Regions from separate parts of the Staphylococcus sp. Z5-21 genome, predicted to be linked through region 2. Evidence: a T-box and tRNA genes for the amino acid it is inferred to sense, from the RefSeq annotation. Region 2 holds a T-box; the other holds one or more tRNA genes.
The links. A T-box is a leader RNA that pairs with one kind of tRNA and senses whether it is charged. The one in region 2 lies ahead of M1D64_RS05735 (valine--tRNA ligase), so its partner is inferred to be a tRNA-Val.
Positions count from the first base shown of each region.

Region 1: it has a tRNA-Val gene. The T-box ahead of M1D64_RS05735 (valine--tRNA ligase) is inferred to sense a tRNA for this amino acid. The anticodon was not compared.

Region 1 covers NZ_CP096462.1:965,944-980,468, reverse strand. The annotation lists gene M1D64_RS04890 (PTS sugar transporter subunit IIC) at 1-533, opposite strand, end outside; tRNA gene M1D64_RS04885 (tRNA-Leu) at 735-817, opposite strand; gene panD (aspartate 1-decarboxylase) at 1,117-1,503, opposite strand; tRNA gene M1D64_RS04875 (tRNA-Gly) at 1,716-1,790, opposite strand; tRNA gene M1D64_RS04870 (tRNA-Gly) at 1,800-1,874, opposite strand; tRNA gene M1D64_RS04865 (tRNA-Gly) at 1,896-1,970, opposite strand; tRNA gene M1D64_RS04860 (tRNA-Cys) at 1,981-2,051, opposite strand; tRNA gene M1D64_RS04855 (tRNA-Gln) at 2,061-2,132, opposite strand; tRNA gene M1D64_RS04850 (tRNA-His) at 2,144-2,216, opposite strand; tRNA gene M1D64_RS04845 (tRNA-Trp) at 2,219-2,292, opposite strand; tRNA gene M1D64_RS04840 (tRNA-Tyr) at 2,308-2,391, opposite strand; tRNA gene M1D64_RS04835 (tRNA-Thr) at 2,398-2,473, opposite strand; tRNA gene M1D64_RS04830 (tRNA-Phe) at 2,486-2,558, opposite strand; tRNA gene M1D64_RS04825 (tRNA-Asp) at 2,567-2,642, opposite strand; tRNA gene M1D64_RS04820 (tRNA-Met) at 2,652-2,725, opposite strand; tRNA gene M1D64_RS04815 (tRNA-Ser) at 2,739-2,831, opposite strand; tRNA gene M1D64_RS04810 (tRNA-Ser) at 2,876-2,968, opposite strand; tRNA gene M1D64_RS04805 (tRNA-Ile) at 2,978-3,051, opposite strand; tRNA gene M1D64_RS04800 (tRNA-Met) at 3,079-3,152, opposite strand; tRNA gene M1D64_RS04795 (tRNA-Ala) at 3,178-3,253, opposite strand; tRNA gene M1D64_RS04790 (tRNA-Pro) at 3,274-3,347, opposite strand; tRNA gene M1D64_RS04785 (tRNA-Arg) at 3,356-3,429, opposite strand; tRNA gene M1D64_RS04780 (tRNA-Leu) at 3,448-3,533, opposite strand; tRNA gene M1D64_RS04775 (tRNA-Gly) at 3,541-3,615, opposite strand; tRNA gene M1D64_RS04770 (tRNA-Leu) at 3,619-3,700, opposite strand; tRNA gene M1D64_RS04765 (tRNA-Lys) at 3,717-3,792, opposite strand; tRNA gene M1D64_RS04760 (tRNA-Thr) at 3,800-3,875, opposite strand; tRNA gene M1D64_RS04755 (tRNA-Val) at 3,889-3,964, opposite strand; rRNA gene rrf (5S ribosomal RNA) at 3,974-4,088, opposite strand; rRNA gene M1D64_RS04745 (23S ribosomal RNA) at 4,167-7,089, opposite strand; tRNA gene M1D64_RS04740 (tRNA-Ala) at 7,283-7,358, opposite strand; tRNA gene M1D64_RS04735 (tRNA-Ile) at 7,380-7,456, opposite strand; rRNA gene M1D64_RS04730 (16S ribosomal RNA) at 7,557-9,109, opposite strand; gene perR (peroxide-responsive transcriptional repressor PerR) at 9,809-10,255, opposite strand; gene M1D64_RS04720 (phosphoglycerate dehydrogenase) at 10,351-11,301, opposite strand; gene M1D64_RS04715 (peroxiredoxin) at 11,308-11,763, opposite strand; gene M1D64_RS04710 (glutamate-1-semialdehyde 2,1-aminomutase) at 11,846-13,135, shown strand; gene M1D64_RS04705 (FUSC family protein) at 13,211-14,305, shown strand.
Region 2 covers NZ_CP096462.1:1,157,182-1,171,706, reverse strand. The annotation lists gene obgE (GTPase ObgE) at 1-1,169, opposite strand, end outside; gene rpmA (50S ribosomal protein L27) at 1,301-1,585, opposite strand; gene M1D64_RS05795 (ribosomal-processing cysteine protease Prp) at 1,597-1,917, opposite strand; gene rplU (50S ribosomal protein L21) at 1,920-2,228, opposite strand; ribosomal protein L21 leader region at 2,242-2,315, opposite strand; gene mreD (rod shape-determining protein MreD) at 2,351-2,869, opposite strand; gene mreC (rod shape-determining protein MreC) at 2,869-3,711, opposite strand; gene M1D64_RS05775 (hypothetical protein) at 4,102-4,260, opposite strand; gene M1D64_RS05770 (DUF4930 family protein) at 4,331-4,789, opposite strand; gene M1D64_RS05765 (hypothetical protein) at 4,939-5,118, shown strand; gene M1D64_RS05760 (hypothetical protein) at 5,475-5,756, opposite strand; gene radC (RadC family protein) at 5,833-6,513, opposite strand; gene M1D64_RS05750 (prepilin peptidase) at 6,510-7,220, opposite strand; gene M1D64_RS05745 (squalene/phytoene synthase family protein) at 7,452-8,270, opposite strand; gene M1D64_RS05740 (bifunctional folylpolyglutamate synthase/dihydrofolate synthase) at 8,653-9,927, opposite strand; gene M1D64_RS05735 (valine--tRNA ligase) at 9,939-12,569, opposite strand; T-box leader at 12,612-12,854, opposite strand; gene M1D64_RS05730 (DNA-3-methyladenine glycosylase I) at 12,913-13,479, shown strand; partial or broken gene M1D64_RS05725 (MFS transporter) at 13,654-14,088, opposite strand; gene M1D64_RS05720 (AbrB family transcriptional regulator) at 14,236-14,525, opposite strand, start outside.

The sequences.
Region 1 (14,525 bases), 190 kb from region 2:
TTCAGTTCTGTAAAAGAACTCACTAAATGTCCAATTCCTTTCGTCACATTCGATACATACCCTAGTGTATAAATACCTATAATGCCACTTACAACCGGAATCACTACCGGTAAAATAATCATTTCAAGCGATCCTAATTTGTTTTGAAGTATTAAATATAAAAAACAGGCTACCATGACTACTAATATCGTATTTATAATATCTCCAATACCATTTAACATAAAACCGTTTGATGTTATTTTTACTGCCCCACTACCAAGCATTGCAGAAACGCCAACCATCGTTGCACCAGCACCACTAAATTTAAATTGATGCGCTGCTAATACTCCAATAATAAAAGCCATAAATGATTGAATTAATACAACCAATTGATACACTGATTCTAATAATTGATTACCTTCTTTGAAGAATTTTAATAACTCTCCTAACAATGCATTCGGTATTAATGCAATTACAACACCAGCACCCACAGCTTGAAGTATGTTGCTAAAAAATTGTTTACTACTATTGTTTTTAGTTTTACTCTTAGACATTCATTTTCCTCCAAATAAAGCATTAGACTCATAATATTATACTTTCTTAAAAACCACAATATAAAGTTATAATGGTAAATATAATATCAATGATTTATATTCTTTTTTTAAATTTAAAACAAAACGTATATTTGACATAAAAAAAGAACCTCGTAGATACGAGGTTCAAAAACAAACAGAGTCTGTTTATTACTATAGTTATACCGGTGGTCGGGATCGAACCGACACTCCAAGAAGGAACGGGATTTTGAGTCCCGCGCGTCTGCCAATTCCGCCACACCGGCTCAATAAATAATTGAGCGATCACTTATTTTACAAAAAGTAACCGTTTATGTTCGAAACAGCATAAATACATTATATAACTTAGAACTTTTGTCGTCAATAGATTTCTTAATAAAGAGCGTAATCACTAGCTTTTGAAAGAAAAACACCTTACTAAAAAAGTATAAATTGTCACTATTCATAATATCTTTGCCTTATAAATAAATTAAACTAATTACCACGTCTTAATTTAAATAAATTCATCATTTTTAATTAGAATCAAATTATTAAGTACAAATCAAATTAACTATTTACTTAAAAATCAATCTAAAATTATTTCATTTTCCTTTTCACCAATCATTTGTGTTATTTGGTTAAATTCATTCATTACAGCTACTTTAGGTACGTGATTTATAAGCTCAGTTTCATTTAATTGAACATATGTCATAATAATCACAACATCGTCTACTTCTACTAACCTAGAAGCAGCTCCATTTAAGCATATCTTACCACTTCCACGTTCTCCTTCAATAACATAGGTTTCAAAACGTGCACCATTATTATTATTTACAATTGCCACTTTCTCATTGGGTAATATATCTACTGCTTCCAATATATCTTTATCAATCGTAATACTACCTACATAGTTTAAATTAGATTCTGTTACTCTTGCTCTGTGAATTTTTCCATTCATCATTGTACGTATCATAGAAATTATAGCTCCTATAGTTCAAATTTTTAATTATACATAAATCAAGTATTAATTATTACTTCATATAACATAACCACTTAATAATACCACATTGATTAAGACGTTAAAATAATATTTACCTCAATATAAATAAACAACAATCCAAAGTGATTATTAAATTTATATACTTAAAAAAGTGTAAAAAAAAACTTCCTTAATGGAAGAATAAATGGAGCGGAAGATAGGACTTACACCTATACCTCATTCCGGGAAGGAACGTGTTCTAAAAGTTGAACTACTCCCGCAAAATAATATGGAGCGGAAGATAGGACTTACACCTACACCTCGTTCCGGGAAAGAACGTGTTCTAAAAGTTGAACTACCCCCGCATGGGATATAATAATTTAATATGGAGCGGAAGATAGGACTTACACCTATACCTCATTCCGGGAAGGAACGTGTTCTAAAAGTTAAACTACTCCCGCATATTGTTGAAGGCGGCAACCGGATTTGAACCGGTGATAAAGGTTTTGCAGACCTCTGCCTTACCACTTGGCTATGCCGCCAATAAAAAACTGGGCTAGCTGGATTCGAACCAGCGCGTGATGGAGTCAAAGTCCATTGCCTTACCGCTTGGCTATAGCCCAATAATACTAAGGGCGGATGATGGGAATCGAACCCACGAGTGTCGGAACCACAATCCGATGCGTTAACCACTTCGCCACAACCGCCATGGCAGGGGCAGTAGGAATCGAACCCACATCAAAGGTTTTGGAGACCTCTATTCTACCGTTGAAATATGCCCCTATTAAATTAAATAAATGGTGGAGGGGGGCAGATTCGAACTGCCGAACCCGAAGGAGCGGATTTACAGTCCGCCGCGTTTAGCCACTTCGCTACCCCTCCAAAAGATGGTGCCGGCCAGAGGACTTGAACCCCCAACCTACTGATTACAAGTCAGTTGCTCTACCAGTTGAGCTAGGCCGGCTTGCATTAAAAATGGTTCAGGACAGAATCGAACTGCCGACACATGGAGCTTCAATCCATTGCTCTACCAACTGAGCTACTGAACCATAATAAATGGCGGTCCCGATGGGATTCGAACCCACGATCTCCTGCGTGACAGGCAGGCGTGTTAACCGCTACACTACGGGACCTTTTAAAAATTGCGGGAGGCGGATTTGAACCACCGACCTTCGGGTTATGAGCCCGACGAGCTACCGAACTGCTCCATCCCGCGTTAATAATATAAATGGCGGAGGAAGAGGGATTCGAACCCCCGCGAGCCGTTAAGCTCCTGTCGGTTTTCAAGACCGATCCCTTCAGCCGGACTTGGGTATTCCTCCACAAATATTAGCTAAAAATAAATTATATTCAATTATTATAAAGATGGCGGAGGAAGAGGGATTCGAACCCCCGCGGGCCGTTAAGCCCCTGTCGGTTTTCAAGACCGATCCCTTCAGCCGGACTTGGGTATTCCTCCAAAATTATATGGACCTTGCAGGACTCGAACCTGCGACCGAACGGTTATGAGCCGTTAGCTCTAACCAACTGAGCTAAAGGTCCTAAATATAATTTACAACTAATAATTAGTGGCGGTGGAGGGGATCGAACCCCCGACCTCACGGGTATGAACCGTACGCTCTAGCCAGCTGAGCTACACCGCCGTTGTATTTTAGTTTGTATTAAATATGGTGGAGACTAGCGGGATCGAACCGCTGACCTCCTGCGTGCAAAGCAGGCGCTCTCCCATCTGAGCTAAGCCCCCATATACAAATTTTCAGGGAATCGGGAAGACAGGATTCGAACCTGCGACCCCTTGGTCCCAAACCAAGTGCTCTACCAAGCTGAGCTACTTCCCGTAAATTAGTGCGCCCAATAGGGGTCGAACCTATAACCTCTTGATTCGTAGTCAAGTACTCTATCCAGTTGAGCTATGGGCGCATAATTTTTATAGGATGATGCCGAGGACCGGAATCGAACCGGTACGATAATCACTTATCGCAGGATTTTAAGTCCTGTGCGTCTGCCAGTTCCGCCACCCCGGCAAAATAATGGAGCAGAAGACGGGATTCGAACCCGCGACCCCGACCTTGGCAAGGTCGTATTCTACCGCTGAACTACTTCTGCATATGCGGGTGAAGGGAGTCGAACCCCCACGCCGTAAGGCGCTAGATCCTAAGTCTAGTGCGTCTGCCAATTCCGCCACACCCGCGATATTAAAATGATAATGGTGAGCCATAGTGGGCTCGAACCACTGACCCTCTGATTAAAAGTCAGATGCTCTACCAACTGAGCTAATGGCTCATCAAAATGGTGCCGGCCAGAGGACTTGAACCCCCAACCTACTGATTACAAGTCAGTTGCTCTACCAGTTGAGCTAGGCCGGCTAAATTAAATAAATGGTGGAGGATGACGGGTTCGAACCGCCGACCCTCTGCTTGTAAGGCAGATGCTCTCCCAGCTGAGCTAATCCTCCATATAAATTGCCTGGCAACGTCCTACTCTTGCGGAACGTAAGTCCGACTACCATCGGCGCTAAGGAGCTTAACTTCTGTGTTCGGCATGGGAACAGGTGTGACCTCCTTGCCATTGTCACCAGACAATGAAATGTATGAAATTATACATTCAAAACTAGATAGTAAGTAAAATATGATTCAACCAAACAAAACATTTAAAATTTGATTAAGTCTTCGATCGATTAGTATTCGTCAGCTGCACATATCGCTATGCTTCCACCTCGAACCTATTAACCTCATCATCTTTGAGGGATCTTATAACCGAAGTTGGGAAATCTCATCTTGAGGGGGGCTTCATGCTTAGATGCTTTCAGCACTTATCCCGTCCATACATAGCTACCCAGCGATGCCGTTGGCACGACAACTGGTACACCAGAGGTATGTCCATCCCGGTCCTCTCGTACTAAGGACAGCTCCTCTCAAATTTCCTACGCCCACGACGGATAGGGACCGAACTGTCTCACGACGTTCTGAACCCAGCTCGCGTACCGCTTTAATGGGCGAACAGCCCAACCCTTGGGACCGACTACAGCCCCAGGATGCGATGAGCCGACATCGAGGTGCCAAACCTCCCCGTCGATGTGAACTCTTGGGGGAGATAAGCCTGTTATCCCCGGGGTAGCTTTTATCCGTTGAGCGATGGCCCTTCCATGCGGAACCACCGGATCACTAAGTCCGTCTTTCGACCCTGCTCGACTTGTAAGTCTCGCAGTCAAGCTTCCTTATGCCTTTACACTCTATGAATGATTTCCAACCATTCTGAGGAAACCTTTGAGCGCCTCCGTTACTCTTTAGGAGGCGACCGCCCCAGTCAAACTGCCCATCTGACACTGTCTCCCACCATGATAAATGGTGCGGGTTAGAAATCCAACACAGCGAGGGTAGTATCCCACCAACGCCTCCACGTAAGCTAGCGCTCACGTATCTCAGGCTCCTACCTATCCTGTACAAGCTGTGCCGAATTTCAATATCAGACTACAGTAAAGCTCCACGGGGTCTTTCCGTCCTGTCGCGGGTAACCTGCATCTTCACAGGTACTATGATTTCACCGAGTCTCTCGTTGAGACAGTGCCCAAATCGTTACGCCTTTCGTGCGGGTCGGAACTTACCCGACAAGGAATTTCGCTACCTTAGGACCGTTATAGTTACGGCCGCCGTTTACTGGGGCTTCGATTCGTAGCTTCGCAGAAGCTAACCACTCCTCTTAACCTTCCAGCACCGGGCAGGCGTCAGCCCCTATACATCACCTTACGGTTTAGCAGAGACCTGTGTTTTTGATAAACAGTCGCTTGGGCCTATTCACTGCGGCTCTCCTGGGCGTTAACCCTAAAGAGCACCCCTTCTCCCGAAGTTACGGGGTCATTTTGCCGAGTTCCTTAACGAGAGTTCGCTCGCTCACCTTAGAATTCTCATCTTGACTACCTGTGTCGGTTTGCGGTACGGGCACCACAATTCTAGCTAGAGGCTTTTCTTGGCAGTGTGAAATCAACGACTCGAGGAAACAATTTCCTCTCCCCATCACAGCTCAATCTTAAGAGTGCCGGATTTGCCTAACACTCAATCTCACTGCTTGGACGTACAATCCAATCGTACGCTTCGCCTATCCTACTGCGTCCCCCCATCGCTTAAAACGAATAATGGTGGTACAGGAATATCAACCTGTTATCCATCGCCTACGCCTATCGGCCTCAGCTTAGGACCCGACTAACCCAGAGCGGACGAGCCTTCCTCTGGAAACCTTAGTCAATCGGTGGACGGGATTCTCACCCGTCTTTCGCTACTCACACCGGCATTCTCACTTCTAAGCGCTCCACATGTCCTTGCGATCATGCTTCAACGCCCTTAGAACGCTCTCCTACCATTGTCCTTACGGACAATCCACAGCTTCGGTAATATGTTTAGCCCCGGTACATTTTCGGCGCAGTGTCACTCGACTAGTGAGCTATTACGCACTCTTTAAATGATGGCTGCTTCTAAGCCAACATCCTAGTTGTCTGGGCAACGCCACATCCTTTTCCACTTAACATATATTTTGGGACCTTAGCTGGTGGTCTGGGCTGTTTCCCTTTCGAACACGGACCTTATCACCCGCGTTCTGACTCCCAAGTTAAATTGATTGGCATTCGGAGTTTGTCTGAATTCGGTAACCCGATAAGGGCCCCTCGTCCAAACAGTGCTCTACCTCCAATAATCATCACTTGAGGCTAGCCCTAAAGCTATTTCGGAGAGAACCAGCTATCTCCAGGTTCGATTGGAATTTCTCCGCTACCCACAACTCATCCGCTCACTTTTCAACGTAAGTCGGTTCGGTCCTCCATTCAGTGTTACCTGAACTTCAACCTGGTCATGGGTAGATCACCTGGTTTCGGGTCTACGACCAAATACTCAACGCCCTATTCAGACTCGCTTTCGCTACGGCTCCACATTCACTGCTTAACCTTGCATCAAATCGTAACTCGCCGGTTCATTCTACAAAAGGCACGCCATCACCCATTAACGGGCTCTGACTACTTGTAAGCACACGGTTTCAAGTTCTATTTCACTCCCCTTCCGGGGTACTTTTCACCTTTCCCTCACGGTACTGGTTCACTATCGGTCACTAGAGAGTATTTAGCCTTGGGAGATGGTCCTCCCAGATTCCGACGGAATTTCTCGTGTTCCGTCGTACTCAGGATCCACTCAAGAGTGAACAAACTTTCGACTACAGGATTATTACCTTCTTTGATTCATCTTTCCAGATGATTCGTCTAGTCTGTTCTTTTGTAACTCCGTATAGAGTGTCCTACAACCCCAACAAGCAAGCTCGTTGGTTTGGGCTCTTCCCGTTTCGCTCGCCGCTACTCAGGGAATCGATTTTTCTTTCTCTTCCTGCGGGTACTAAGATGTTTCAGTTCTCCGCGTCTGCCTTCAGATATGCTATGTATTCACATATCGATAACACGACATAACTCGTGCTGGGTTTCCCCATTCGGAAATCTCTGGATCAAAGCTTACTTACAGCTCCCCAAAGCATATCGTCGTTAGTAACGTCCTTCGTCGGCTTCTAGTGCCAAGGCATCCACCGTGCGCCCTTAATAACTTAATCTTTTTTGACTTTCAACACGAACAAGTCGGTTGAAAACCCAAAATGTTATTAATCTGTGAGTGTTCTTTCGAACACTAGCGATTATTTCTTTTTGAATTCAAAGCTTGTTAAAAAACTCTAATTCACTCGGTTTTGCTTGGTAAAATCATAAATTTTACTTACTTATCTAGTTTTCAATGTACAAAATTTTTCATGGTGGAGACTAGCGGGATCGAACCGCTGACCTCCTGCGTGCAAAGCAGGCGCTCTCCCATCTGAGCTAAGCCCCCATAAAAACTTATTAAAATCAATGGTGGGCCTAAGTGGACTCGAACCACCGACCTCACGCTTATCAGGCGTGCGCTCTAACCAGCTGAGCTATAGGCCCATTCACGATGTGAATACTCCAATGAGCATTCAAAACTGAATACAATATGTCAATGTTATTCCTGCATCTTCATAAGAAGATGTTCCGAATATATCCTTAGAAAGGAGGTGATCCAGCCGCACCTTCCGATACGGCTACCTTGTTACGACTTCACCCCAATCATTTGTCCCACCTTCGACGGCTAGCTCCATAAATGGTTACTCCACCGGCTTCGGGTGTTACAAACTCTCGTGGTGTGACGGGCGGTGTGTACAAGACCCGGGAACGTATTCACCGTAGCATGCTGATCTACGATTACTAGCGATTCCAGCTTCATGTAGTCGAGTTGCAGACTACAATCCGAACTGAGAACAACTTTATGGGATTTGCATGACCTCGCGGTTTAGCTGCCCTTTGTATTGTCCATTGTAGCACGTGTGTAGCCCAAATCATAAGGGGCATGATGATTTGACGTCATCCCCACCTTCCTCCGGTTTGTCACCGGCAGTCAACCTAGAGTGCCCAACTTAATGATGGCAACTAAGCTTAAGGGTTGCGCTCGTTGCGGGACTTAACCCAACATCTCACGACACGAGCTGACGACAACCATGCACCACCTGTCACTTTGTCCCCCGAAGGGGAAGGCTCTATCTCTAGAGTTTTCAAAGGATGTCAAGATTTGGTAAGGTTCTTCGCGTTGCTTCGAATTAAACCACATGCTCCACCGCTTGTGCGGGTCCCCGTCAATTCCTTTGAGTTTCAACCTTGCGGTCGTACTCCCCAGGCGGAGTGCTTAATGCGTTAGCTGCAGCACTAAGGGGCGGAAACCCCCTAACACTTAGCACTCATCGTTTACGGCGTGGACTACCAGGGTATCTAATCCTGTTTGATCCCCACGCTTTCGCACATCAGCGTCAGTTACAGACCAGAAAGTCGCCTTCGCCACTGGTGTTCCTCCATATCTCTGCGCATTTCACCGCTACACATGGAATTCCACTTTCCTCTTCTGCACTCAAGTTTCCCAGTTTCCAATGACCCTCCACGGTTGAGCCGTGGGCTTTCACATCAGACTTAAGAAACCGCCTACGCGCGCTTTACGCCCAATAATTCCGGATAACGCTTGCCACCTACGTATTACCGCGGCTGCTGGCACGTAGTTAGCCGTGGCTTTCTGATTAGGTACCGTCAAGACATGCACAGTTACTTACACGTTTGTTCTTCCCTAATAACAGAGTTTTACGAGCCGAAACCCTTCATCACTCACGCGGCGTTGCTCCGTCAGGCTTTCGCCCATTGCGGAAGATTCCCTACTGCTGCCTCCCGTAGGAGTCTGGACCGTGTCTCAGTTCCAGTGTGGCCGATCACCCTCTCAGGTCGGCTACGTATCGTCGCCTTGGTAAGCCGTTACCTTACCAACTAGCTAATACGGCGCGGGTCCATCTATAAGTGATAGCAAAACCATCTTTCACTTTAGAACCATGCGGTTCCAAATGTTATCCGGTATTAGCTCCGGTTTCCCGAAGTTATCCCAGTCTTATAGGTAGGTTACCCACGTGTTACTCACCCGTCCGCCGCTAACGTCAAAGGAGCAAGCTCCTTATCTGTTCGCTCGACTTGCATGTATTAGGCACGCCGCCAGCGTTCATCCTGAGCCAGGATCAAACTCTCCATAAATGAATTATGATGTTTGATTAGCTCATAAAATACTAATTTGTGTTATCTCTAACACTTGTTTTGAACCAACAATTTAATGTTGCGTTCGGAATTAACGTTGACATATTGCAATTCAGTTTTCAATGTTCATTAATACGTTACAAGAATTTATTATAACATTAAGTTTTTGTTAAGTCAACAATAAATTTTTGTTGTTTTTTATTAAGTTTGTTGCGTTTTTTAACTCAACATTTAATATTGTATTATCTTTCAACTATATTACAAGTGTCAAATTTACACTTTTGATAATTTCTGTTGATTCGATTTATATTGCAGTGCGTCGTGTTTTGACGACTTTTATATAATATCAAGATTATTTATAACCGTCAATAAAAAATACAGATCTTTTTAGTTTAATTTTACTACGGATATTACCAAATATCGTTTAAATGTATTTAAATTTTATTTTGTGTAAATAGATTGTGTAACCAATTTCACATTTTGATTACTTTATTACCTTTTCTTATTATCATTAAGTTAAATTCATATTAGTTAATGTTGAAAAATTAAATTCACCTTTTTAAAAATGCACTTTATTAAATCACTTACTTCTATAATAACTAAAAGTGAAAGAAGGGACTTACTGAATAGTAAGTCCCTTCTTCATGATTAAAATTGATTTTAAAAATAGCTTTGCTTAATTATTTCTCATCATCAAGTTTATTTATCTTGGCAATCTTTGCATAACCCATATATTTCCATACGGTGATGCGTTACATTAAAGTCTGTTACGTGTTGTGCTAACTGTTCCACTTCATCTAGTTGTGGATAATGGAAGTCAACGATTTTACCACATTGTTCACATATAACGTGATAGTGATTGTGTGTACTAAAATCAAAACGACTCGAAGAATCTCCATAAGGAAGTTCTTTAACGATACCAATATCTTTAAATACACGTAAATTATTATATATAGTAGCAACACTTATATTTGGAAAATCAGGTGAAAGTGCTTGATAAATTTCATCTGCTGTCGGATGAGTATGTGAAGCAATTAAAAATTTAAGAATTGCCTGTCTCTGTGGAGTGATTCTTACACCATTATTTCTCAATGAAGTAATCGAATCCTCTAATTGATGCTCTATCGTTTCCAACTCTGCACTCATTCCCCTCACCATCTTTCTATTTAAGAATTATTATTACTTAATATTAATATAACTGTTCACATGGGGAAATGTCAATAAACAAAGCTATAAACACATCAATAGCCATTCAAAGGATTTACGACATTCTCAATTAGTTCATTGTTATTGAGAATGGATTTTAAATTTTTCTCAAATATACCTGTCACTTCGCTTTTATTTTCATTACCATTACCTGTAATATGCGCTGTAATCGTTACATTATCCAATTGATATAGGTCATTACTCGGTTGCAATGGTTCATTTTCAAATACATCTAAGTATGCATGTCTAATTAATTTTTCTTTTAAAGCTTCTATTAAAATTTCTTCTTTAACTACTGTGCCTCTGCCTACATTGATAAAAAGACAATTATGGTCCATACATTCAAAATGCTCTCTTTCAAGTAGATGAATTGTACCTTTGGTTTCTGGCAAAGTGTTTATTACAATATTCGCTTCCTGCAACGCTTCTTTCAATTCATTGATTGGATATATCTCACTAAACCCTTCAATAGTATGTCCAGTTGTATTAACACCCATCACTGTCATGCCCATAACATTTGCAATTCTCGCTGTTTGTTGAGCTATGCTTCCTGTTCCTATAAACAATATCTTTTCTCCACTTAATCTTGATCCAGTTAACGAAGAATCATAATATTTATTTTTTTGATTTATGTAGGAAGTTTTCATCTTTTTATAATCATCTAATATGTACGCAAATATAAACTCCGACATCTGTTTTGCATGTACACCTTTAGCGTTCGTTAGTTTAATATTATGCTTGCTTATGTATTCTAAAGGCAAGTTGTTTACACCTGTGGCATACCAAGCAATCCAATTTAAATTAGGACATTGTTTTAAAAACGATTCATCCAATTTACCATCATAACCAAATAATATTTCTAAAGTTTCTCTGTCCTTGTCATCTATATCTGAGAGACCATTGCTAAACACAAAGTCTACATTTGGAAAGTGTGCTTTCAATTCATTTTCTAAATCGCCCAATTTCATTAGACTGACTGCTTTCATTTATGCTCACCCCAAGATTTGTTTTAATTCATCTATTTGCGTTTTCACTTTAACTTTTTCAATTATATCAATAATTTGACCAGTTTCATCTATTACAAAGGTTGTTCTCACTATACCCATGGATTCTTTTCCAAATGATTTTTTCAGTTGATATACACCAACCGCTTCAGATAATTTATAATCTGTATCTACAAGTAAGTCAAAATTTAGATCTAATTTGTCACTAAAATTTTGATGTTTCTTTTTGCTGTCACCACTAATGCCATAGACACTGGCATTAAGATCATTAAATAAAGCGATATTATCTCTAAAATCGCACGCTTCTGTAGTACATGTTGGTGTATTATCTCTTGGATAAAAATACAAAACTGCCTTTTTACCTTTAATCGTCTCATTCGTGATTAGCTCACCATTTTGATTTTCTAATTCAAATGAAGGAAATTGATCTCCTTTTTTCGACATATAACTCACCCTATTTCTTTTTATGATTAATTTTATGATACGATAATAAGCGAAAATATTAAATTAAAAGAGGTTGATAATAATGAAATTTACTGAAAGTGAAAAACTTCAGAAATTATCTGATGAATACATTTTGGGTGGCGTTAACTCTCCATCGCGTTCTTATAAAGCAGTAGGTGGTGGCGCACCTGTAATGATGCGTTCAGGTAAAGGCGCTTATTTATACGATGTGGATGGTAATAAATATATAGATTATTTACAAGCATATGGCCCTATCATCACTGGTCATGCACATCCACATATTACAGAAGCAATACAAGAACAAGCAGCGTTAGGTATACTATATGGCACGCCAACTGAATTAGAAATAGAATTTGCAAAAAAATTGCGCGATGCTATTCCTTCCTTAGAAAAAATCAGATTCGTCAATTCTGGTACTGAAGCCGTTATGACGACAATTCGTGTAGCACGTGCTTATACAAAACGTAATAAAATAGTTAAATTTGCTGGTCAATATCATGGACACTCTGATCTTGTTTTAGTTGCAGCTGGTAGTGGCCCATCACAATTGGGTTCGCCAGATTCAGCAGGTGTACCATTGAGTGTGGCTCAAGAGGTCATTACCGTTCCATACAATGATATAGATGCTTATAAAGAAGCAATCGATTATTGGGGAGATGAAATTGCCGCTGTTTTAGTTGAACCTATCGTTGGTAATTTTGGTATGGTTGAGCCAAAACAAGGCTTTTTGGAACAAGTTAACGAGATTACACACAATAATGGAAGTCTTGTTATTTACGATGAAGTCATTACTGCTTTCCGTTTCCATTATGGTGGCGCTCAAGATTTATATAAAGTTTACCCTGATTTAACTGCTTTCGGTAAAATTATTGGCGGTGGACTCCCAATTGGTGGTTATGGTGGCAAACAAGAGATAATGGAACAAGTAGCACCATTAGGTCCGGCATACCAAGCTGGAACAATGGCTGGTAATCCCCTTTCAATGAAAGGCGGTATTGCATTATTGGAAGTATTAGAACAAGACGGTGTTTATGAACAATTAGATGCACTAGGTAAACGATTAGAAGATGGTTTACTTTCTTTAATTAACAAACACAATATAACAGCAACAGTCAATAGAGTATACGGGGCACTTACGCTATATTTCACAAATGAAACGGTTGTTCATTATGACCAAGCGGAAAATTCAGATGGAGAAGCTTTCGCTAAATTCTTTAAACTAATGTTAAATCAAGGTATAAACTTAGCACCTTCTAAATTTGAAGCTTGGTTCTTAACTACTGAACATACAGAAGAAGATATCGATTCTACGTTAAAAGCTGTCGATTATGCTTTTAGTCAAATGAAATAAACTTGAAATTTACTGCTAATAATTGTATAACAAGTATAAACACAATTATTATTAATATATTAAGGAGCGGTACATTTGAAATTAGGAGCCCGTATTCTCAAGACAGGTATAGCCATTATACTTGCTTTGTTTATCGCTTCTCTACTACCTAATGAAGCTGGTTTGAAAGCAATTGCTGGGGTCAGTGCGGTTGTTGCAATGCAGCCTAGCGTATTTCGATCAATTAAAACTGTCTCTGACCAAGCAATAGGTAATGTTTTTGGTGCATTACTTGCTGTAGCAATGGTTACGGTATTTGGAGATAATGTTGTAATTATGGGTGTAACCGTAATATTATTAATTGCTGTACTTTTCCGCTTTAATTTAGCACATGTTGCTACCTTAGCTAGTGTGACAGCATTAATTATTATGGGACAACACACAGGAGATTTTTATGTTTCTGCATTTTATCGTTTTGTGCTCGTTATGATTGGTGTAATCAGTTCTTCAATCGTTAACCTAGTATTCTTACCACCAAAATTTGAATCAAAAATTTATTACAACTCTTTAAATATTTGTTCCGATATATTTGTTTGGTTCAAATTAGTCTTAAATGATACATCTGAATACCATCATATTAAAGAAGATAGAGGCGTAATTAGTGATAGAATTAAAAAACTAGAACAAACATTTGTTTATTATGAAGAAGAACGACCTTTAACTAAAAAACAAAGGTATGCCCAAAACAGGAAAAAAATACTTTTTAAAGAAGTGGTTAGAAGTACGCGTCATGCCTATGACGTGCTGAAAAAAATGAATCGCTACCAAAACGATTTACACAATTTGAATCATGAATTGCTATTACAGATTAAATTAGAAATTGATACGTTGATTGCATATCATGAACAAATATTTATTAGCCTTTCTAAAAAAGCAAAGTATGACGTTGGCCAATTTGAAAATCAAATTGAAAATCCACAAAAGAAAGAACTAATGGATGCCTTCCAAAAGGAACTTATTAGAAATCCTTATCAAACGATGTATTCATACGCAAATGTCATGCAAATCATTTCAGCTATTGAAGAATATCGTTACACATTAGAACATTTAGACAGATTACGTATTAGTTTCTTCTCATACCATAACAATGACAATGAAATTGATATTTTAGACGAAGATTTTGATTTATAACTAATTATCGCATAGTGCAGCTAACATAAGCTGTACTATGCGGTTTTTTTATCAAGCGTCATTCCACAATGATATGCCATGTTTAAAATACCTTATTATCTAGTTAACAAAGATAAAACGAACGATTTTTGTGTATAAAAAAGCGAGACAAATATCAAAACTGATTCAGTTTGATTAGTTTGCCTCGCTTTTTTTAATTTTTATAAACATCATTAACATA
Region 2 (14,525 bases):
TCACTATTGAAATCAGTCATCTTGAACATTCTTTCAATTGCCTTACCACTAACAACGTATGCAGCATCATCATCTCTAGTAATAGTGAATTTATCTTGACTAGGCGTATGTTTATAAACAACTCTATTCACACCTAAATCTTCTTCCTCATCTTTACTGAAGTCAATGTCTTTAACTGCTTCTAATTTATCAGCAATCGCATAAAGTAATTCATCTATGTGGTCATGCTTAAATGTAGAAAGCGGTATAATGTGTACTGAATCGTCGTTTATTTCTTCTTTGAATAAAGCTAAATTATCTTCTGCATTCGGCATATCCATCTTATTTGCTACCACTATTTGTGGTCTTTCTTCTAAACGATGTTCATATGCGCTTAATTCTTCGTTAATTACTTTATAATCTTCATAGGGATCTCGTCCTTCAGAACCACTCATATCTATCATATGTACGATTACTTTAGTACGTTCAACATGTTTTAAAAATTGATGCCCTAATCCAACACCTTCGGAAGCACCTTCAATCAGACCTGGTAAGTCAGCCATAACAAAGCTTCTTTGATCTTTAGTAGATACTACACCTAAATTTGGTTTAATTGTAGTAAAGTGGTATGCTCCAATTTTAGGTTTAGCTTTAGAAACGATAGATAACAATGTTGATTTACCGACACTCGGAAAACCTACTAGTCCAACATCCGCAAGTAATTTCAACTCTAAGGTTACTTCAATTTCCTCGCCAGGTTCTCCGTTTTCACTAAAATCAGGCGCAGGGTTTCTTGGTGACGCAAATCGAGAGTTTCCGCGTCCTCCACGTCCCCCCTTAGCTACAACGGCACGTTGGCCATTTTCAACTAAATCTGCTAATACTTCTTCAGAATCTGCACTTTTAATAATAGTGCCTGGTGGTACCTTCAAGACAAGGTGTTCAGCGTTTTTACCGTGCATATTGCTGCTTTGACCACCGTCCCCTCTTTTAGCTTTGAAATGTGTTTGGTATCTAAAATCTAATAAAGTTCGTAAGCCTTCATCAACTTCAAATATAATAGACGCGCCATCTCCACCGTCACCACCGGCTGGCCCACCAAATGGTACATATTTTTCTCTGCGATAAGCTGTAATACCATTACCACCATCGCCTGCTTTAAGCGATATTTTAACTTGATCAACAAACATGATTTCACCTCTTTTTTTCAAATTTTAAACTTCTATATCTTTTTTATTATATCATTATCTCATTAACTAGAAAATAAAGACAAAAAATAAACACCAGAAGTGATCACTTCTGGTGTTAACGATGACAAAAATTACTCAGCTGCTGCGTATACAGAAACTTGTTTTTTGTCGCGACCTTTGCGTTCAAATTTAACAACGCCGTCGATTTTAGCGAATAATGTATCGTCGCCACCACGACCTACATTTTCACCAGGATAAATTTTAGTACCACGTTGGCGGAATAAAATAGAACCACCTGTAACGTATTGACCATCAGCACGTTTAGCTCCTAAACGTTTTGATTCTGAGTCACGACCGTTTTTTGTAGAACCAAGTCCTTTTTTAGATGAGAAAAATTGTAAGTTTAATTTTAACATATGCTTGCACCTCACTTATAATTTAGTCTAATATTTTCTTTATATTCCTCTTCAATTGTTTGCAATGATACGAGCATTGCTTGAAGAATTAATTGCGCTTGTTCATTTGTAGTGTCTACACTTCTAACGTGGAAATGTCCACCGTCATCATTGTAATCAATGTCGGGCTTCTCACTTGTTAATCCCATTATAGCATTAACACTTCCGAAGAGAACTGCGGATGCGCCTGCACAAACTATATCATGTCCATATTCGCCATGTTCTGCATGACCATCCATGATAACATCAGTTACTTGACCGGCATCGTTCAATGTAACATCAACAGTAATCATGATTACGCGTTGATTTTGTCGATTGTTAATTTAGTGTAAGGTTGACGATGACCTTTTTTACGTTTTGAGTCTTTACGACGTTTGTATGTGAATACAGTGATTTTTTTACCGCGACCTTGTTTTTGTACTGTAGCAGTAACTGAAGCACCTTCAACTGTTGGCACACCAACTTTAACTGCATCTCCACCTACAAATAATACTTTGTCAAAAGTAAATGAATCACCTTCGTTAACATCTAATTTCTCAACGAAGATTTCTTGTCCTTCTTCAACTTTAACTTGTTTTCCACCTGTTTCAATAATAGCAAACATACTTTGCACCTCCTAATAATTTAAGTCACGCCAAACTCAGGTGACATACATGTACTTTAACCTGAATCCGAGCGGTTGTATGTAGCTAAAAACTACTCAACTACTGCATTTTAGCATTACGATTACTTACTGTCAATCTTCATTTGTACTTTTCTGAAGAATTTAGTAATAATTGGATATAGTATCACTAATAAAATGAAATTTAATATTAGTGTTGGTATTAGTCTGAAAACAATAAAGTCTATAAAATTAAATGCAATTAAACCTAATATACTATAAATGATTGCAACGTATATTTCTAAGAATATCGTACTTAACCAAACCGTAATAAATAGCATCGTGTTATCTCTATAAAACGTTTTAAAGAAAAAGTCCATGATGACAACAAATAAAATGAAGCCAAATAAATATAATCCGTAAAAACTACCGAAATAAAGGTCCGTTACTATTCCAAATACAGCAGCTAAAATCATAGCAACACCAAAGCTTCTGTAAACACAAATTAATAGTAAATACATAAGCATCAAATGAGGTACAAAAACAATGTCCTTATCCCCTATTTGCATTGGAATGACTAACCCAATAACTGTGTCAATATAGAATAAAACTATACCGATTAGAAAGTAGTATAAAGCTCGCATTAATTATCCCCACTTCCATCGTCAGGTATCGTCTTAGGATCTCTTTTAGCTACATAAACATGGTTTAAGTCTGATAAATTAGCTGCCGTTTTAACTCGAACCTCTTTCGATAGCCCATACTCATCATTTTCAACTTTAGATACTTCTCCTATGTAAATACTGCTAGGTAGTTGATCCGCTAAACCACTCGTAACAACTTTATCTCCTTTTTTAATGCTATCTTTGTTATTAATATCAGTAATTACTAATTCTTCACTTTTCGAATCATAATGATCAATTAAACCAAAGACATTTTTACTATCGTGTTGGATATTTACTGATAATCGATTGGCACGTGTATTGGTTGAAATCAAATCAACCTGAGATGAAAATTGATTAACTTTAGAAATACGACCAACTAAGCCTTCTGATGTCATGACAGCCATATTATCTTGAATGCCATCTTTAGACCCTTGATTAATGATTAATGTATTCATCCACTGATCTGGATTCCTAGATAAAACCGTACTAGAGATGGGTTCAAACTTAGATATATCTTCAATATCCAATTCTTTTTTATACTTTTTATTTTCACTTTCTAATCTTTCATTTTCAGCTTCTAATTGCTTCAATTTTTTCGATTGCTCTTTTGAACCATCGTTTGAAAATAGATTATTAATTGATCCAGTCACAAATTGCACAGGATAACTTACCGCTTTTTGTCCAAACGCTACAGAATCCCCTACGTATTGTTCTACCGGTGATTGCGATTGCGAACGTAAAGACACGCCTATTAAGGCAATAAACACAATGATTGCACACAAAATAACAATCAATTTGTTGTTTTTAAAAAACTTTGACAACCTAAACACCTCTATTACACGACTATTTTATGTTCTTCTATCATTTTATATTACTCATAGTTTGAAATAAAGCACGAACCTCAATAATTTTCAAATCAGTTCTTTTTGTTTAGGTATTCTATTAATACAAACTTTAACAAACTACTTTTAATTAATATATAAGAGAACGATACATTGTATTATAACAATTTTCAACGTGAATAGTGTATTAAAATGATCGATATTAAATAAATAAAGTGCTAAGACGTATTATCTATATAAAACATAGTATAGTTACCCACTCATTGTTCAAATCTGAAACTACAATTCAAACAAATAAAAGTCGTTACATTATAATAAAATAAGCCTGAAACGTTTTGGTTTCAGACTTAATTACCTATGAACTAAATATTATGATTTATCTTCTTCTGAAGTTTCAGTGTTAGCGTTCTTTTCGGCTTCTTTTTCATCTTCTTTATATAATGTTTCTTCTTTTCTCCAACGTGCAAATAGATTTTGTGCTTTAGCTTGCTCATCTACTTTTTTATCATTAGATTTTTCTTCACTCATAATTAGACACCAACCTTTAACGTTTTTACTTATATAAGGCTAACGCATTTTAGCATAGAATTCAAACGCCTTACTCGTAGCTTGAAGGTGGTAATAGTTCTATATGTTCACCCAGTTGGTTTAAATCTTGCTCCATCTCTATTTCTGTTCTATATACTCTGATTGAATCTGAGCCAAATTTATAAATAATAAATTCATCTCCGCGCTGACCAGCTAAATAATCATCACTGTATCCCATCCTGTATATGCCAGATACAGACATGAATTCTTTTTTATCTATCCAATCAAAAACATTTTTAGTTTGGCTGAGTGGCACGTTATTCAATATATCATTATCTTTAACAGTATAACGTTGACCTCCAGCTAAATCTTTTTTCGTTTGCGTATGGTTTACAGATGGTTCATCGTTACTAACTGGATTCCATTGTTGGTCTTTTAAAAAAGGTGCATATTTAAGCGCAAAGAATACAATAATAACGATTGCTATAATTGCTACAATATTTTTAATGATGCTAAATATAAAACGCATGAACCATCCTCCTATTAAGTCATGTTAAATTATAAAATTTTACCCATAAAAAATCATCAGTCTGAAGTAGTATTTAAAAAGTTCCCCATAGATTGATGAATAGTCATTCAATTCATAGTACAATTAAAAGCAAAGGGAGTGAACATAGAATGAATATTTTATCTATAATCCTGCTTGCCCTCTTGGTTATACTATTATTTAGAGTAGGTTTATCTTTATTAAGAGTTTTAATATATATTGGAATCATTGTATTATGTATCTACTTAGGATATCAAGGAATTCTTTGGATCATGGATCATTTTAACTACTATTTCAACTTTATAAATTAAATTAATATTTATGAAATTGGAAAACAGTGAATAGATTCATTTGAGTAAGATGCATGTGAATAATCTGAGCCTGAGGCATGAATAGATGCCTCAGGCTTTTTTAATGCATAGTGATAAACATCTCTACGTTATAAAACTGTTTTTAACTCAAAATTAGCGATGGTTTTGCATGCGCTTTAGTTTATAGATGAACCGTAACATTGTCATCCATTCTTGAATTGGAGCATGAAATGATTAATCGAAATTTTGATTTTAGCTTTCTACATCAAATTATTTTTATAATGCATTCATGGTTAAAATTTAATCATACTTAATTCAGTCGTACATCAACTATTACTATATTTAAAAGAAACAACTTATTTTTTTACATTATTAGAAAGTATTTGATAAACATAATAACACGCGCTTAATAATAATGCCCATACGATTGATACAATGATTGCACTGATAACAGTATGCCATATCTCAATTTTCGCATGATTAAAGACAATAAATAAAATGGTTACTATTAAAACACTAATGATCGAGATGACAATTGTATTTATTGTCCGTTTCAAATTAATAGCTACTTTCTTTTTTGTCAGTTGCATTAAATATACAACTGGAATTAATAGCCCAATTAAAAATAAAATCCCCAAACATTCTCCCTCCTTAGTTAACTATTTCATTATACCTCATCTATTTTATAACAAAAAATTGAAATTAGACATTCTATTATATGTCAAAGTAACCTTCTTCAACCATACTTAAATATGTATGATCACCAATAATGACATGATCTAATAATTGTATGCCTAATATATCTCCACATTCTCGTAATCTATCTGTAGTTTTAATATCCTCTAGTGATGGTGTAGTATCGCCTGAAGGATGGTTATGGAGGACAATAATTGCATTACTTGCACATTTAACTGCTTCACTGTAGATTTCTCGAGGATGCACAATAGCACTATTCAATGTCCCCATAAAAATTGTTTTTTGCTTGATAATGATATTCTTAGAATTTAAAAATAACGCTATAAATTTTTCTTGAGTTAAATGTTCCATTTTCCCCATCATAAAGTCTGCTACATCTTTAGGGCTATTGATTTGAATTTTATCATCAACACTTCCAGAATGCATTCGTTCACCTAATTCAAAAGCAGCTTTTAAAGTGAGTGCTTTGTATAGTCCAACGCCTTTGATTTTATTTAAATCATTAATTGATAGATGCTTTAATTCTTTTAAATTCACAATAGATTTAAGTAATTCATTCGCAATATCTAAACTAGAATATCCTTTTCTACCAGTATTAATTAAAATTGCTAGTAATTCAGCATGTGATAGATGAGAGGCACCATAATTTAACATACGCTCCCTGGGTTTTTGATGATTTGCAAGATCATTTATTTTCATAAGAACTTCACTCCGTAGCTTATACTTTGTTGGAATATGATTGTGAGATTAAATGCAAGAAAGATAAAAGGAATCAGTGGTACACACTGTTTGGTATTTCTAAAAAATATGAAATGAAATAACGCAAATACGCCACCGATAATAAAAGTAAATAAAAAAAGGTATCTAAATAAAGAAAACGGCAGTGCTAATGCTAATACAGAGAAGACAAGAATGTCTCCGTATCCAATTGATTTATTACAAAAGAAATATATTAAATGAAGTAAACTACTTACGAGTAAAAAAGAAATGAAATGTATCGGTACTATAACACAAATACAAAATGTAAAAATAAACAGCATATGTAAGGGGATTGAAAAGGTAGCAATATCATAAAGTGCAAGCACAAGTAAGAATAAATAAATGAGTAAAAAAGTGGAATAATCTATGTTTAATAAAGTGTTATATTGTAGTACAAAAAATACTGGTAATAAAGCAAGACTTTCACCAACGAAATAACAACGATTGAGTTGTTTATTACAACATGTCGTTTTACCTCTTTGAAATAAAAAGCTAAATATCGGGATCATTTCATAAATTCGAAGTTGTCGATAACAATAATCGCAATGCGAACGTAATTTAAAGTAAGTCAAATCAAGCTTCTCTACAAAACTTAACTGATATAAATAACTAAATAAAATAGGGCAAATTAAAAACAATAGAAACACTTAAGCACCTCCTATCACTCATTATAAAATAATTTATTTATTAAATAACAAAATTAACAAAAACAGATAATATTAATATAATCTTAAATTTAAATTTATTTTTTGTTCTGAAATGAAAGTTATAATTAGCAATAGTTTGTATATACTCACTAAAATAAAGAAACAGCAATCAAATATAAATTTGATTGCTGTTTCTTTATTAATTCTAACTGAGACATTTTTAATGCATCATTAATCTTTTTGTATTTCTTCAACTGTTTCTTCTACTTCAGAACGTGATATTTTTTCACGTCCATTTTTCATCGCTTTAAGCGATTTATGTGCAAGTGCCAATGGTAAGCGACAAAATAATAATATTGTCTTTTTATTAATGTCTTTCATATAAGCATCAGCTTTAGCTAAATTATCTTCAGCATATTCGAACAAGTCATCTCTGTCCCAATCATCTGGAACAAAACTTACGCCTCGTTCTTCATAATCTTCATGTTGATTTCTCAGAATATTTACAGCTTGTAAACCTCGACCATATCCTATAGCTAAATCTCGGTCTGTTTTAACGCCAGCGCAAAGATCCCAAAGTTGTGAAAGCATCACACCAACAAGTCCTGCAACATAATATGTATAGTCATCTAAATCCGCTTTAGTATGGATATCCCAATTGACTTTCGCCCATTTTGCCATACCATACGCCATCTCACTTGAAGCCTCTAATACAACAGCTCTCGTATGTTCTGGACAAGCATCTATCCATTCGCCTAATCGTATTGTAACTTCAGGCATGTCATTTTTAACAGGCGCTAAAATTTGTAAATATTTATCCTCGTCGAATGTTTCCTTAAATAATTCACTTATTTGCATGAGCATATTGTATTTCATATCGTTACTTAATGCTTCATGGTCTTCAATTTCATCTATTGCTCGTAATACGAGATACGCAGAAGCTACCGTATGCTTTAATTCTTTTTCTAAAAAAGTAATCGGTATATAAAAAGTTCGGCTTGTCTCTTTTAAAACTCGCATTGCATCTTTTGGGAATTTCTTGTCTGCCATTTTATTCTCATACCTCCCCTTTGTAAATACTATCATATAACACCAAATTTAAATAGGAAATATATGTTTCATTTTTAGACGAAATTCAATACGCTTAGCGCCCGTTTACTACGTTGAATTTCTATCATAAATACATATTTTCTTCATAATAATATATTACCTCACACGTATATCATTGAAACTAAAACAACAACAGGCTGAAACATCAATGATGTCTCAGCCTGTTAATCTTAAAGTTACGCTTCACTAAAGAACTTTAACATTAGTAAACCATATAGAATTTTAGTAGCACTTACGAATAAGTTTCAGTTTAGGTAGTATTAAACTCAAGCTCATATAACTAGACATATTGCTATACTTTAATATATGCATCATTTATGTCCTAATTGCTCTCATTAAAATTCACTTTAGATTTTACTTCGCTAATAAAGTATAAACTGCCAGTAATGATTAAACCTTCACCCTCATAAGTTTCTATAAACTTAACATAATCATCAACAAGTGCTTTTTGATCGTATCTGACGTCTTCAAAAATCTCTTCTTTTGTTAAGGCTTTCGGGAAATCAAAATCAGTAATATAGAATGTCGATGCAATCGTTTTAAGTTGATCTACCATGGCATTGATGGGCTTTCCTTTAATTGCTGAAAACAAGATATCTATATTTTCTATGTTGTAATATTGCTTAATTGTGCTAATTAACGCTTCTACGCTTTCTACATTATGCGCTCCATCCATAATCATTAAAGGCTGATCTTTTACTTGTTCAATTCTACCAGTCCAACTTACGGATTCTATACCATCTATCATTTTATTGAAATCTAAATCAACGATACCATCTTCATTTAATTCAATTAATGCCGTAATCGCTAGAGCTGCATTTTCTTTTTGATGTTCACCGACCATATTCAGAAGTAGTGTTTCTAATTCATAATCTTTATAGCGATAAGTAAATTCTTCATCTTCTGAAATAATACTAATATCGCGATCTAATTCGATGCCTTCAGCCTCTTGTTGCTCAACATAATCTCTAATCACTTTAAGTGCTTCATCGTTTTTCACGGCATAAATAACAGGTGTATTAGGTTTAACGATAGCGCCTTTGTCTTTCGCGATATCTACATAAGTATCACCTAAAAGGTCTGTATGATCTAACCCAATACTTGTAAGGATTGATAATATTGGTTTAAATACATTAGTCGAATCATTTTTAATACCTAATCCTGCTTCGACTATAACAAAATCTACTGGATGAATTTCTCCAAAATATAAAAACATCATTGTTGTTATAATTTCAAATTCGGTAGCAGTGCCAAGTTCTGTTTCTATTTCTAATGCTTCACTGACGGGTTTGACGTGTTGAACGAGTGCAACAATCTCATCATCACTTATTGGATTCCCATTTAAACTAATGCGTTCATTGAAGGTCTCGATAAATGGTGAAGTGAATGTGCCCACTTCATATCCGTTATCAACAAGTGCTGATCTCAAATATGAAACGGTCGATCCTTTACCATTTGTACCACCTACATGAATACCATTTATATTAAATTGTGGATTATTCAAGCGCTCTAGCATCCATTCCATGCGTTTGACGCCTGGCTTTATACCAAACTTAGTTCGCTCGTGTATCCAATATAAGCTATCTAGGTAATTCATCTTAAGGACTCCTATGCTTTTAATTGATTAATTCGTAATTTAACACCATCATATTTCTCTTGATAGGTTTGCTTTTTCTCACGTTCTTCATTAATCACTTTTTCAGGTGCTTTATTGACGAAGTTTTCATTTGCTAATTTTTTATTTACTCGATCTAGCTCTTTTTCCCATTTTAAAAGTTCATTTTCTAAACGTGCAATCTCTTTATCCATATCAATCAAACCTTCTAATGGAAGTACAACTTCACCGGCTGTCGTTACAGATGTCATTGCTTTTTCAGGAATTTCAATTGTTGTATCAATCGTTAATTCACTTGGATGACAAAATCTATCTATATAATTTGAATTATTCAACAATGTTTCTTTAATATTTTCATCTTTTGCTTTAATGAAAATTGGAATCGCCTTAGATAAAGGTGTATCCACTTCTAAGCGTGACTGTCTCACAGATTTTATAATTTCAACGAGTTGCTGCATTGTTTCTTTACTGTCATCAAAAACAAGCGCTTCGTTTACTTTTGGCCAAGCAGCTTTAACAATTGTTTCACCTTCGTGAGGTAAATTTTGCCAAATTTGTTCAGTCACAAATGGCATGAATGGGTGTAGCATTCTCATCGTATTATCTAGTACATAAGTAAGTACAGAGCGCGTGATTTGTTTCTGTGCTTCGTCTTCACCATTCATTGGTATCTTACTCATTTCAATATACCAATCACAGAATTCATCCCATATGAAATTATATAACGTTCTGCCTACTTCACCAAACTCATATTTATCACTTAATTCCGTTACATTCTCAATTGTTTCGTTTAAGCGAGTTAAAATCCACTTGTCAGCAAGTGATAAATCACCTGATAAGTCAACTTGTTCTACCGTAAAGTCTTCACCAATATTCATAATACTGAATCTCGCAGCATTCCAAATTTTGTTAATAAAATTCCATATAGACTCCACTTTTTCAGTAGAATAACGTAAATCATGACCTGGTGACGATCCTGTGGCTAAGAAATAGCGTAAACTATCAGCGCCATATTCATCAATAACATCCATTGGGTCAACACCATTACCGAGCGATTTACTCATCTTACGGCCATCTTCCGCACGAACCAATCCATGTAATAATACATCATTGAACGGACGTTTTCCAGTAAATTCTAATCCTTGGAAAATCATTCTAGCTACCCAGAAAAAGATAATATCATAACCAGTCACTAAAGCATTTGTTGGGAAATAACGTTGGAAGTCATCTGCTTCGACATCAGGCCAGCCTAGTGTAGAAAACGGCCATAAAGCACTGGAGAACCAAGTATCCAAGACATCTTCATCTTGTACCCAGTTTTCAATATCTTCTGGTTCATGCTCACCTACAAATATTTCACCAGTTTCCTTATGGTACCATGCTGGAATTTGATGCCCCCACCAAAGTTGTCTAGATATTGTCCAATCTCGAATTTCTTCCATCCAACGATTAAATGTTTTTTCAAAGCGGGCTGGAACAAAATCGATTCTGTCGTCTGTTTTTTGGTTATTTAATGCTTGTTCAGCAAGTGGTTTCATCTTAACGAACCATTGCGTAGATAAATAAGGTTCTACGACTGCACCAGAACGCTCAGAATGACCAACTGAATGTTCATGCTCTTCAATTTTAATGACTAGGTTTTCCGCTTCTAAATCTTTTACTAATTGTTCACGACAATCAAAACGATCCATGCCTTGGTATTTATCAGCTTTGTCATTCATCTTACCTGATTCATCCATGACAATAATACGCTCTAAATCATGTCGATTACCTATTTCAAAATCATTTGGGTCATGCGCAGGTGTAACTTTCATCGCACCACTACCAAATTCAATATCTACATATTCATCAGCCAATATTGGTAATTCTCTACCTACAATAGGTAAAATAACTGTTTTACCTATTACGTCTTTATAACGTTCATCATTCGGGTTAACCACAATTGCAGTGTCACCTAACATCGTTTCTGGACGCGTCGTTGCAATTTCAATATAACCATTACCATCTGCATAAGGATATTTAAAATGGTAAAATTTGCCTTGCACATCTTCATGTATAACTTCAATATCAGATAAAGCCGTGCGCGCAATAGGATCCCAATTAATAATATATTCGCCACGATAAATCAAGCCTTTATTGTACATATCAACGAATACTTTTTTAACTGCTTTACTTAAACCTTCATCCAATGTGAATCTTTCTCTACTATAATCTAGACCAAGACCAAGTTTAGCCCATTGTTGTCTGATAAAGTTTGCATATTCCTCTTTCCAGTCCCATGCTTGCTCCAAGAATTTTTCTCTTCCTAAATCATGTCGAGATAAACCTTGTTCATTTAATTTTGCTTCTACTTTAGCTTGTGTCGCAATGCCTGCATGATCCATGCCTGGCAGATATAAGGTATCGTAACCCTGCATGCGTTTCATACGTGTCAATATATCTTGTAATGTTGTATCCCAAGCATGACCAAGATGTAATTTACCAGTTACATTTGGAGGCGGAATAACGATTGTATATGTTTCTTTAGATTGATCATCTTTTGCTTTAAAATATCCACTGTTTACCCATTGGTCATAACGTCCAGACTCAACTTCCCTTGGATTATATTTTGGTTTCATTTCCATGTGTTAAAATCCTCCTTAAAAATAAAAATATCCGCCCTATCAAAATAGGACGGATATTCCGTGGTACCACCTAAATTCAAGAAATTACAAACTAATTTCAAGCACTTAATTACATGATTAACGCTCAAGCACGCTTTAACCTATTAAACAGATATCTTCATATGATTAGTGTTCAGTTAAAGTTCAATGTGGGCTACCTTCAATAAGTTAAATTGTACATTTTCAGCATTCTTGTACTCTCTGTTAAATTCAAGCCTATTTACTCTTCCCAGTAGACAATATTTATTTACTTAATTATAGTATAATGGATGTTAAAATAAGTCAATAAAATGGAGTGAAATTTATGAACGACTGTGCATTTGGTACCAAAGATCCAATCTATTTAAAATATCATGACGAAGTATGGGGGCAACCACTATATGATAGTCTCAAATTGTTTAAACTCTTAGCACTAGAATCTCAACATGCTGGTCTTTCATGGTTAACAATATTAAAGAAAAAAGAATCCTATGAACAAGCATTTTATGATTTCGATCCTCATCAAATTGTAAAAATGACAGATAAGGATATTGATCAATTAATGACTTTCCCTAATATCGTACATAACAGAAAAAAATTAGAAGCAATTGTAAGTCAAGCAAAAGGTTACTTTGAAATTGAAAAAGACTACGGTAGTTTCAGTGATTATTTATGGTCAACTGTTGATTATGAACCCATTAATTGTGGTTACAAACAACCTAGTGACCGAATTACTGTAGATGAACGTGCAACAAAACTTTCAAAATCTTTAAAAAGTTATGGGTTCAAATTTTTAGGTCCAGTAACAGTTTTTTCATTTTTAGAGGCTGCTGGATTGTATAATGCGCATTTGCAGTCTTGTCCAAACAATCCGATTTATAACCATAACTAAATAATTAGATGATTAAAATTTGTTAAACTAAATTACTTGTAAAAGTGACTCGTATATATTCATAACCTATATGCTTATTTTTAAATAAAAAAATACTTTTCAATGATTTCATTTGTTATAAGTAAAATGAAATCATTAAAAAGTACATCGCTGTTTCATAATGTAATTAATAGATTATTTATTTTGTTGGCTTTCTGAATGCCACCATAATGAATCTTTAGGGTTTTCAACAGCTATTTTAAATTCTTTTTCATTAGAAACAGTTGGATAAGAGCCTTTTAAAGACTGTTTTGAAGTGTCTTTAAATAAAAACACGACAACTATAAGGCCAATAATACTCACTATTAACCAATAAAAGCCTGGGGCAATGTTGTTTCCAGTTTCATGTACCAACCATGTCGCTACTAAAGGTGTCGTACCACCAAACACAGACACTGAAATGTTAAATGTCCAAGACAGTGTTCTATAACGAACATTTGAAAAGAATAGTGTCGGTAGTGTGCCTGGCATTGTGCCTTCGTAGACTGATAATACGATACCGATCATTAGTAGACCTATAAATAAGAATATTAAGTTACCCATATTTAAAAATTGGAATGAAATTAATGATAATCCCCTTAAAATGTCTGATTATTATTTTATGCATTTTGTTTTCATTAAAAAATAACCTTCTATTCATAGAAGGTTATTTGTGAACATATTTCATTTTAAAATACCTAATCAAACTCAATAGTAAATCAATAAATTCTAATAGCTCTAAGAATGTGATCTATCTATATATATGAGTAAATGACCTAATAAAGGTGCAATTAAGAATAAAATAAAGAATATCCTAAAAATATGATAACTCGATATCAGCGCCACATCGGCACCTGTTTCAATTGCTACTAATACGATTTGGCTCATGCCACCAGGTGCAGCACCAAGGAACAATTCATTTACAGAATGATTAGACACCATCGAAATTAGCAACACCATGATAAAGGCAAGTAATATCAAAAGTACATTTTGAAATGCAATCGCAACTGCAATTCTCCCTTTCATTT